2 linked regions of the Azospirillum brasilense genome follow. The protein of the gene in region 1 binds, or shares a complex with, the protein of each later gene. Links are inferred from orthologs where the notes say so. Each region holds a gene or a part of one and is shown in the gene's direction. Other genes may lie near its edges.

Region 1 (3,572 bases):
GGCGATGGCCGGCTTGCCCGGCGGGGCGCGGAAGGGCAGCGCGTTCTTCTTCCACAGCGGCGAGCCGGGGGCCACCTTGGGCGGTTCCAGAGGAGCGACGGGAGGCGGCAGCATCGCCACCACCGGCTTCGGGGTCATGGCCGGCGGCGGCGGCGGCGCGGGAACCGGAACGGGGGCCGGGGCCTCGGTCACCTGGGGAGGAGGCACGGGAACGGGCGCCGGAGCCGGTTCGGCCTCGCGAACCGGCGGAGGCGGAGGCGGGGGCGGCGCATCTGCGACCTTGGGCTGCGGTGTCTTGATCGGCGCGGCCGGGGCGATGACCGGCGCTTCCCGCTCCACGACGGTCTCCGTCTCAGGCGCGTCGCGCCCGATGATGAATCGCGCGCCGAGCGCCACCGCGAAGACGGCGATCACCCCGGCCAGCGCCAGCAGGATCGGGGAGACGGCGCGCGCCGACGCCGCCCGTCCGGATGCGGCGGCCGGCATTTTCGGTGATGGCTTTCGTGCCGCCGCCTTTTGGGGCTTCCGCGGCGATTTGCTGGCCATGGGAAGGTATCTCGAACCCTGGTTTCCGGTTTGCGCGCAAGGTGGCACCCCCGCACCGTCCCTGCAACAGCGGAGCGGGGTGGAGGTGCCCGCCGGCTGGGACTATGCTGTGACCCGCCATGTTCCGCACCCCCACCCTCCTGGCGGCCTTCGCCACCGCCGCCGCGCTCCCGGCCCTTGCCGAGGAGGTCCGCTGCCCGCCCAGCCTGACCGTGCAGGCCCAGCCGGAGGCCCCCGGCGGCTGGTCGCCCTACCCGGCGAAGGACCAGCACGCCTTCACCGGCGTCGCGCTGGTGGAGGGCGACCGCTCGGCGCAGATGGCCACCCCCACCCCGGCGGCGCTGGAGCCGGACCGCAGCCTCCGGCGGAGCCGCTCGGAGGTCCGGCAATGGGATTTCCCCGCCGCCCGGCGCAGCAACGTCTTCCTGATCTGCCGCTACGGCGGGACGCAGGCCACGCTGGCCATCGACCTGCCGCGCACCGTGAGACGCTGCCAGATCACCGAGGAGACCGACGCGCGCGGCACGGTCCTCGACAAGCCCGCGACGCCGCCGCAGTTCCTCTGCCGCTGATTCTCTGCCGTTCGCGGGTTCGGACGGGCTGGAAATCCATTGCTTCAGCCGCTAGGGTACCCGCCTTGGAACAAGGCCGGAACGCTATTCCGGGACGATCAGGCCGTGAACGACGGACCGGAAACGACAGGCCGGAAGGATGCCGGGGCGCCCCATGCTGCTGCTCATCGATAATTACGACAGCTTCACCTACAACCTCGTCCATTACCTGGGCGAACTGGGCGCCGAACTGGACGTCCGCCGCAACGACAGCCTGACGGTGGAGGAGGCCATGGCGCTCCGCCCCGAGGGCATCGTGCTGTCGCCCGGCCCCTGCGACCCGGACAAGGCGGGCATCTGCCTGCCGCTGATCGACGCAGCCGCCAAGGCCGGCGTTCCGCTGATGGGCGTGTGCCTGGGCCATCAGGCCATCGGGCAGGCTTTCGGCGGCACGGTGCTGCGCGCGCCGGTGCCGATGCACGGCAAGGTCGACCGCATGTTCCACCAGGGGCGGGGCGTCCTGAAGGACCTGCCCTCGCCCTTCCGGGCCACCCGCTACCATTCGCTGATCGTCGAGCGCGCCACCCTGCCCGCCTGCCTGGAGGTGACCGGCGAGACGGAGGACGGGCTGATCATGGCGCTGTCCCACCGCGAGCTGCCGATCCACGGCGTGCAGTTCCACCCGGAAAGCATCGAGAGCGAGCACGGGCACAAGATCCTGGAAAACTTCCTGAACACGACCCGCCGGCTGGAGACCGCCGCATGAGCACGCCGTCCGCGCCGCACGGCGACCTGACCGACATGAAGGCCATCCTCGCCAAGGTCGCCGCCGGCAACGCCCTGAACGAGCAAGAGGCATCGCTGGCCTTCGACATCATCATGTCGGGCAACGCCACCCCGTCGCAGATGGGTGGCTTCCTGATGGCGCTGCGGGTGCGCGGCGAGACGGTGGACGAGATCACCGGCGCCGCCCGTGTCATGCGCGCCAAGGCGATCCCGGTGGAGGCCCCGGACGGCACCATCGACACCTGCGGCACCGGCGGCGACGGCTCCGGCACCTACAACATCTCCACCGCCGCCGCTGTCGTCATCGCCGCCTGCGGCGTGCCGGTGGCCAAGCACGGCAACCGCGCCATGTCGTCCAAGTCGGGCGCCGCCGACGTGCTGGGCGCGCTGGGCGTCAACCTGGACTGCGACATGGGTCTGGTGCGCAAGGCCTTGTGGGACGCGCGCATCGGCTTCCTGATGGCGCCGCGCCACCACCTCGCCATGCGCAACGTCGGCCCGACCCGCGTGGAGCTGGGCACCCGCACCATCTTCAACCTGCTGGGGCCGCTGTCCAACCCGGCCAGCGCCAAGCGCCAGCTTCTCGGCGTCTACGCCAAACAGTGGGTGGAGCCGCTGGCCCATGTGCTGAAGCGTCTTGGGTCGGAGGCCGCCTGGATCGTCCATGGCTCCGACGGGCTGGACGAGATCACCACGACCGGCCCGACCACCGTCGCCCAGTTGAAGGACGGCGAGGTCACGGTGTTCGAGATCGAGCCGGAGCAGGCCGGCATCTTCCGCGCCCGGCCGGAGCTTCTGAAGGGCGGCGACGCCCATGTGAACGCCGAGGCCATCCGCGCGCTGTTCGACGGGGCACAGGGCGCCTACCGCGACATCGTCCTGCTGAACGCCGCCGCCGCGCTGCACGTCGCGGGCAAGGCCGGCGACCTGAAGGAGGGCGTCGAGCAGGCCCGGCACGCCATCGACAGCGGCGCCGCCCGCGCCGTGCTCCAACATCTCGTGTCCATCACCAACGAACCGGTTGCCGCGCCATGAGCGACGTCCTGACCCGCATCTGCGACGACAAGCGCGCGCTGGTCCAAGCCCGCAAATCCGCCCGTCCACTGTCCGCGGTGGAGGACGCCGCCCGCACCGCCGATCCGGCGCGTGGCTTCATCCGCGCCCTGCGCCGCACGTTGGACGGGGGCCGCTACGGCCTGATCGCCGAGATCAAGAAGGCCAGCCCGTCGAAGGGCCTGATCCGCCCGGACTTCGACCCGCCGTCGCTGGCCCGCGCCTACCGCGAGGGCGGCGCCACCTGCCTGTCGGTGCTGACGGACGAACCCTATTTCCAGGGCTGCGACGACTATCTGCTGGCCGCCCGCGCCGCGGTGGACCTGCCGGTGCTGCGCAAGGACTTCATGGTCGATCCCTACCAGATCACCGAATCCCGCGCGCTCGGCGCCGACTGCATCCTGATCATCATGGCCGCGCTGAGCGACGCGCAGGCCGCGGAGATCGAGGACGCCGCCATCGCCTGGGGCCTGGACGTGCTGGTCGAGGTGCACAACCGCGAGGAGTTGGACCGCGCCCTGGCGCTGAAGACCCCGCTTCTCGGCGTGAACAACCGGAACCTGAAGACTCTGGCTGTGGACATCGCCACGACCGAGGAACTGGCGGCCCACGTGCCCGCCGACCGGATGCTGGTGG
Region 2 (3,622 bases), on another replicon or contig:
GGGCCGTGGAAGGGCGGGTGTCCCCCGGCGCCACGCTGTATGGGCGCCTCGGGCGGCTGGTGCGGGCGGACGGCTGGACCATCGCGGAAACTGTGGAACTGCTTCCCCGTGCCTGAAGTCTGATGCAGGGCTATCGCATTTGGCCTTTATAACCCTCTCCCCAGAGGGGAGAGGGAACTTCATATCCAGTTACCCCGAAGTCTGACGCCGAACGGGGTGCCATCCGGCGGAGCATCTGCTAAACCTGCAAGACCGTCCACGCTCTCCGCATCGGTGACCATGACCGCCCCGCATCTCCCTTATCTGTCGCAGTTCTCGCTGGAAGGCCGGGTGGCGCTGGTCACCGGGTCCGGGCGTGGGTTGGGTCTGGAAATCGCCCGCGCCATGGCCGGGTCCGGCGCCCATGTGCTGCTGAACGGGCGCGACGCCGCGCGGCTGGAACCGCAGGCCGAGGCCATCGCCGCGGCGGGTGGGCGGGTCTCCGTGCTGGCCTTCGACGTGGCCGACCGGGACTCGGTGCGGGACGCCTTCGCGCGGATCGCCCGCGACCACGGGCGGCTGGACGTGCTGGTCCAGAATGTCGGGCAGCGCAACCGCAAGCCGCTGACCGACTTCGCGGACGAGGAGATCGGCGAATTGCTGAACGTCGATCTGGCTGCCGGCCTGATCCTGGCGCGGGAGGCGGCGCGGCTGATGCTGCCCCAGGGCTTCGGACGGCTGATCACGGTGACCTCCATCTCCGGGCAGATCGCCCGCGCCAACGACGCGGTCTACGCCGCCGCCAAGGCCGGGCTCGCCGGCATGGTGCGGGCGCTCGCCGCCGAGTACGGCGCAAAAGGCCTGACCAGCAACGCCATCGCTCCCGGCTTCTTCGCGACGGAGACCAACGCCGGCATCACCGGCAACCCGGCCCTGTCCGCCTACTTCGAGGGACGCACCCCGATCGGCCGCTGGGGCCGCCCGGAGGAAATCGCCGGGGCCGCGGTGTTCCTGGCCTCGCCCGCCGCGTCCTACGTCAATGGGCATGTGTTGGTGGTGGACGGCGGCGCCACCATTCTCATGTGAAGGCCGGTCTTACAGGAAGCAGCACCGCCATGCTGGCGATCCCCTTGTCATGCGCCGATCCGGCGGAGGCCTTCCGCGCCCTGTCCGGACAGCCTTGGTCGATGCTGCTCGACAGCGCCGCCGCGCACCCGGCCCATGGCCGCTACAGCTACATCGCCGCGGAGCCCGTCCGCACCCTGGAGTCGCTGGACGGGCGGGCGCATCTTGATGGCCAGCCGGTGGACGGCGACCCCTTCGCCGTGCTGGCGGAGGAACTGGCGCGCCACGCCCGACCCGAGGGGCCGCCCGAGGGACCGCCGAAACCGGCGCCCTTCTGCGGCGGGGCGGTCGGCTTCATCGGCTACGAGGCGGGTCTGCGGCTGGAGCGCATCCGCTCGCGCCATGCCAACCCCGGCGGCCAGCCGGAGATGGCCTTCGGCTTCTACGATGCGGTGGCCGCATTCGATCATGCGGAGCGCCGCGCCTGGGTGATCGCCGCCCGCCCGGAGGCCGAGGGCCGCGCCCGCGCCCTGGCCGCTCGGCTGGAGGGCGGCGGAGCATCCCCCCTCGGCCCCGTCCCGGCCGCCCCCTGGCGGAGCGAACTGGAGCGGGACGATTATCTGGCGCGGGTGGAGCGGGTGCTGGAGTACATCCGGGCCGGCGACATCTATCAGGCCAACTTCACGCAGCGCTTCCTGGCCGAGCGGCGCGACGGGCTGGACAGCTACGCGCTGTACCGGCGGCTGCGCGCGATCAGCCCGGCGCCCTTCGCCGCCTATCTCGATTGCGGCCCGCGCCTGCGCATCGCCAGCGCCTCGCCGGAGCGCTTCATCCGCCTCAGCGCCGCCGGGGAGGTTGAGACGCGCCCGATCAAGGGCACCCGTCCGCGCTACGCCGATCCTGCCGCGGATGCCGCCGCCGCCGCGGAGCTGGTGGCCAGCGTCAAGGACCGGGCGGAAAACCTGATGATCACCGACCTGCTACGCAACGACCTCGGTCGGGTGTCGCGGGTGGGCAGCGTCCGGGTGCCGACGCTCTACGGGCTGGAGAGCTTCGCCAGCGTGCATCACCTCGTCTCGGTCGTCACGGCGCGGCTGCGGCCCGGCCTGGGGGCGGTGGACCTGCTGCGGGCGGCGCTGCCCGGCGGCTCGATCACCGGGGCGCCCAAGATCCGCGCCATGCAGATCATCGACGAGTTGGAGGTGGCGCGGCGCGGTGCCTACTGCGGCTCGGTCGCCTGGCTCGGCTTCGACGGCGCGATGGACAGCAGCATCGTCATCCGCACCCTGTCGGTCACGCCGGATACGGTGTTCGCCCAAGCCGGCGGCGGCATCGTCGCCGATTCCGACCCGGCGGACGAGCATGAGGAGATGATGGTCAAGATCCGCGCCCAACTCCGCGCGCTGGGGGAGGAGCGGGCATGAACCCAGGCATGAACGCCGTCTGGCTGAACGGCCGCCTGCTGCCGGCGGAAGAGGCGCGGATCGACCCGGCGGACCGTGGCTTCACGCTGGGCGACGGGCTGTTCGAGACGATCCGGGTGGCCGGCGGCACCGCCCACCATCTCGACCGGCATCTCGCCCGGCTGGCGGACAGCGCGGCGCTGCTTGGCCTGCCGCTCCCCCAAGGCGCGGCAACGCTGACGACCGCGGCCGCAGCGCTGATCGCGGCGCAGGGCCGCGTGGAGGGCGTGCTGCGGATCACGCTGACGCGGGGCACCGGAGCGCGCGGCGTGCTGCCGCCGGCGGACGCTACGCCGACTCTTCTGATAACCCTAGCGCCCGCTCCGCCGCCCACCGGCCCAGTGGAGGCGGTTATCGCCCGCATCACCCGGCGCAATGAGCATTCGCCGCTGTCGCGGGTGAAGTCGCTGAATTACCTGGATTCCATCCTCGCCCGGCAAGAGGCGGCGACGCGCGGCGCGGGAGAGGCGCTCCTGCTCAACAGCGCGGGCCGTCTGGCCGAGTCCAGCGTGGCGAACCTGTTCATCGTCCGGGATGGGCGCCTGCTGACCCCGCCGGTCGCCGAGGGCGCCCTGCCGGGGATCCGCCGCGCGCTGATCCTGGAGCGGGGCGATGCCGGGGAGGCGCCGCTTTCCGTCGCCGACCTGCTGGGGGCTGAGGAAGCCTTCCTGACCAACAGCCTGGGTCTGCGCCCGCTGCTGCGCGTCGACGGGCAGGCCATCGGCGCCGGAAGGGTGGGGCCGGTGACCGCGGCGCTGCTGAAGGACATCGCGGCGGAGTAGAACGGCCCGGTCACGGGCGGATGTAGGACCAGCCCTCTTCCTGAAGCTGCATCAAGCGGACGACCCCGGAGGGCACCAGCTTGGCTTCCGGCACCATGGGGACCTCGCCCTGCTCGACGCGGATCATGCCGTTGCGGGTGTTCTCGCAGGCGGAGTAGGTCAGGGTCGGCAGGCTGCCCTTCAGCGACGCCAGCCGGTCCTTCACGGGCGAACGGTCGGCGCGCAGCATGTGCAGGCCGGGGCCGAAGGTGACCAGCTCGACCTCCACCGTCTCACCGATGTTCTTGTAATATTCGATGATGTTCTTGACGTTGTTCAGCGCCATGTTCATCA

Evidence for each region.
Region 2: the proteins of H1Q64_RS12625 (region 1) and pabB are in contact, whole or in part, in a solved structure (PDB 8RP0), measured with the Escherichia coli proteins. The link is inferred for Azospirillum brasilense from one-to-one orthologs.

The regions. Positions count from the first base shown.
Region 1 is NZ_CP059449.1:2,652,012-2,655,583, forward strand. Bases 227-3,067 are described here. They hold H1Q64_RS12625 (anthranilate synthase component II), read left to right. Parts: upstream 227-1,272; coding sequence 1,273-1,863; downstream 1,864-3,067. Other genes in these bases: H1Q64_RS12615 (divergent polysaccharide deacetylase family protein), read right to left, coding at 227-486; H1Q64_RS12620 (STY0301 family protein), read left to right, coding at 666-1,118; trpD (anthranilate phosphoribosyltransferase), read left to right, coding at 1,860-2,918; trpC (indole-3-glycerol phosphate synthase TrpC), read left to right, coding at 2,915-3,067. Also shown: more of H1Q64_RS12615, read right to left, coding at 1-226; more of trpC, read left to right, coding at 3,068-3,572. UniProt on the Escherichia coli protein: Part of a heterodimeric complex that catalyzes the two-step biosynthesis of 4-amino-4-deoxychorismate (ADC), a precursor of p-aminobenzoate (PABA) and tetrahydrofolate.
Region 2 is NZ_CP059452.1:744,323-747,944, forward strand. Bases 391-3,281 are described here. They hold pabB (aminodeoxychorismate synthase component I), read left to right. Parts: upstream 391-1,094; coding sequence 1,095-2,468; downstream 2,469-3,281. Other genes in these bases: H1Q64_RS29730 (SDR family oxidoreductase), read left to right, coding at 391-1,065; H1Q64_RS29740 (aminotransferase class IV), read left to right, coding at 2,465-3,281. Outside these bases: H1Q64_RS29725 (hypothetical protein), read left to right, coding at 1-116; more of H1Q64_RS29730, read left to right, coding at 280-390; more of H1Q64_RS29740, read left to right, coding at 3,282-3,289; H1Q64_RS29745 (hypothetical protein), read right to left, coding at 3,300-3,622. UniProt on the Escherichia coli protein: Part of a heterodimeric complex that catalyzes the two-step biosynthesis of 4-amino-4-deoxychorismate (ADC), a precursor of p-aminobenzoate (PABA) and tetrahydrofolate.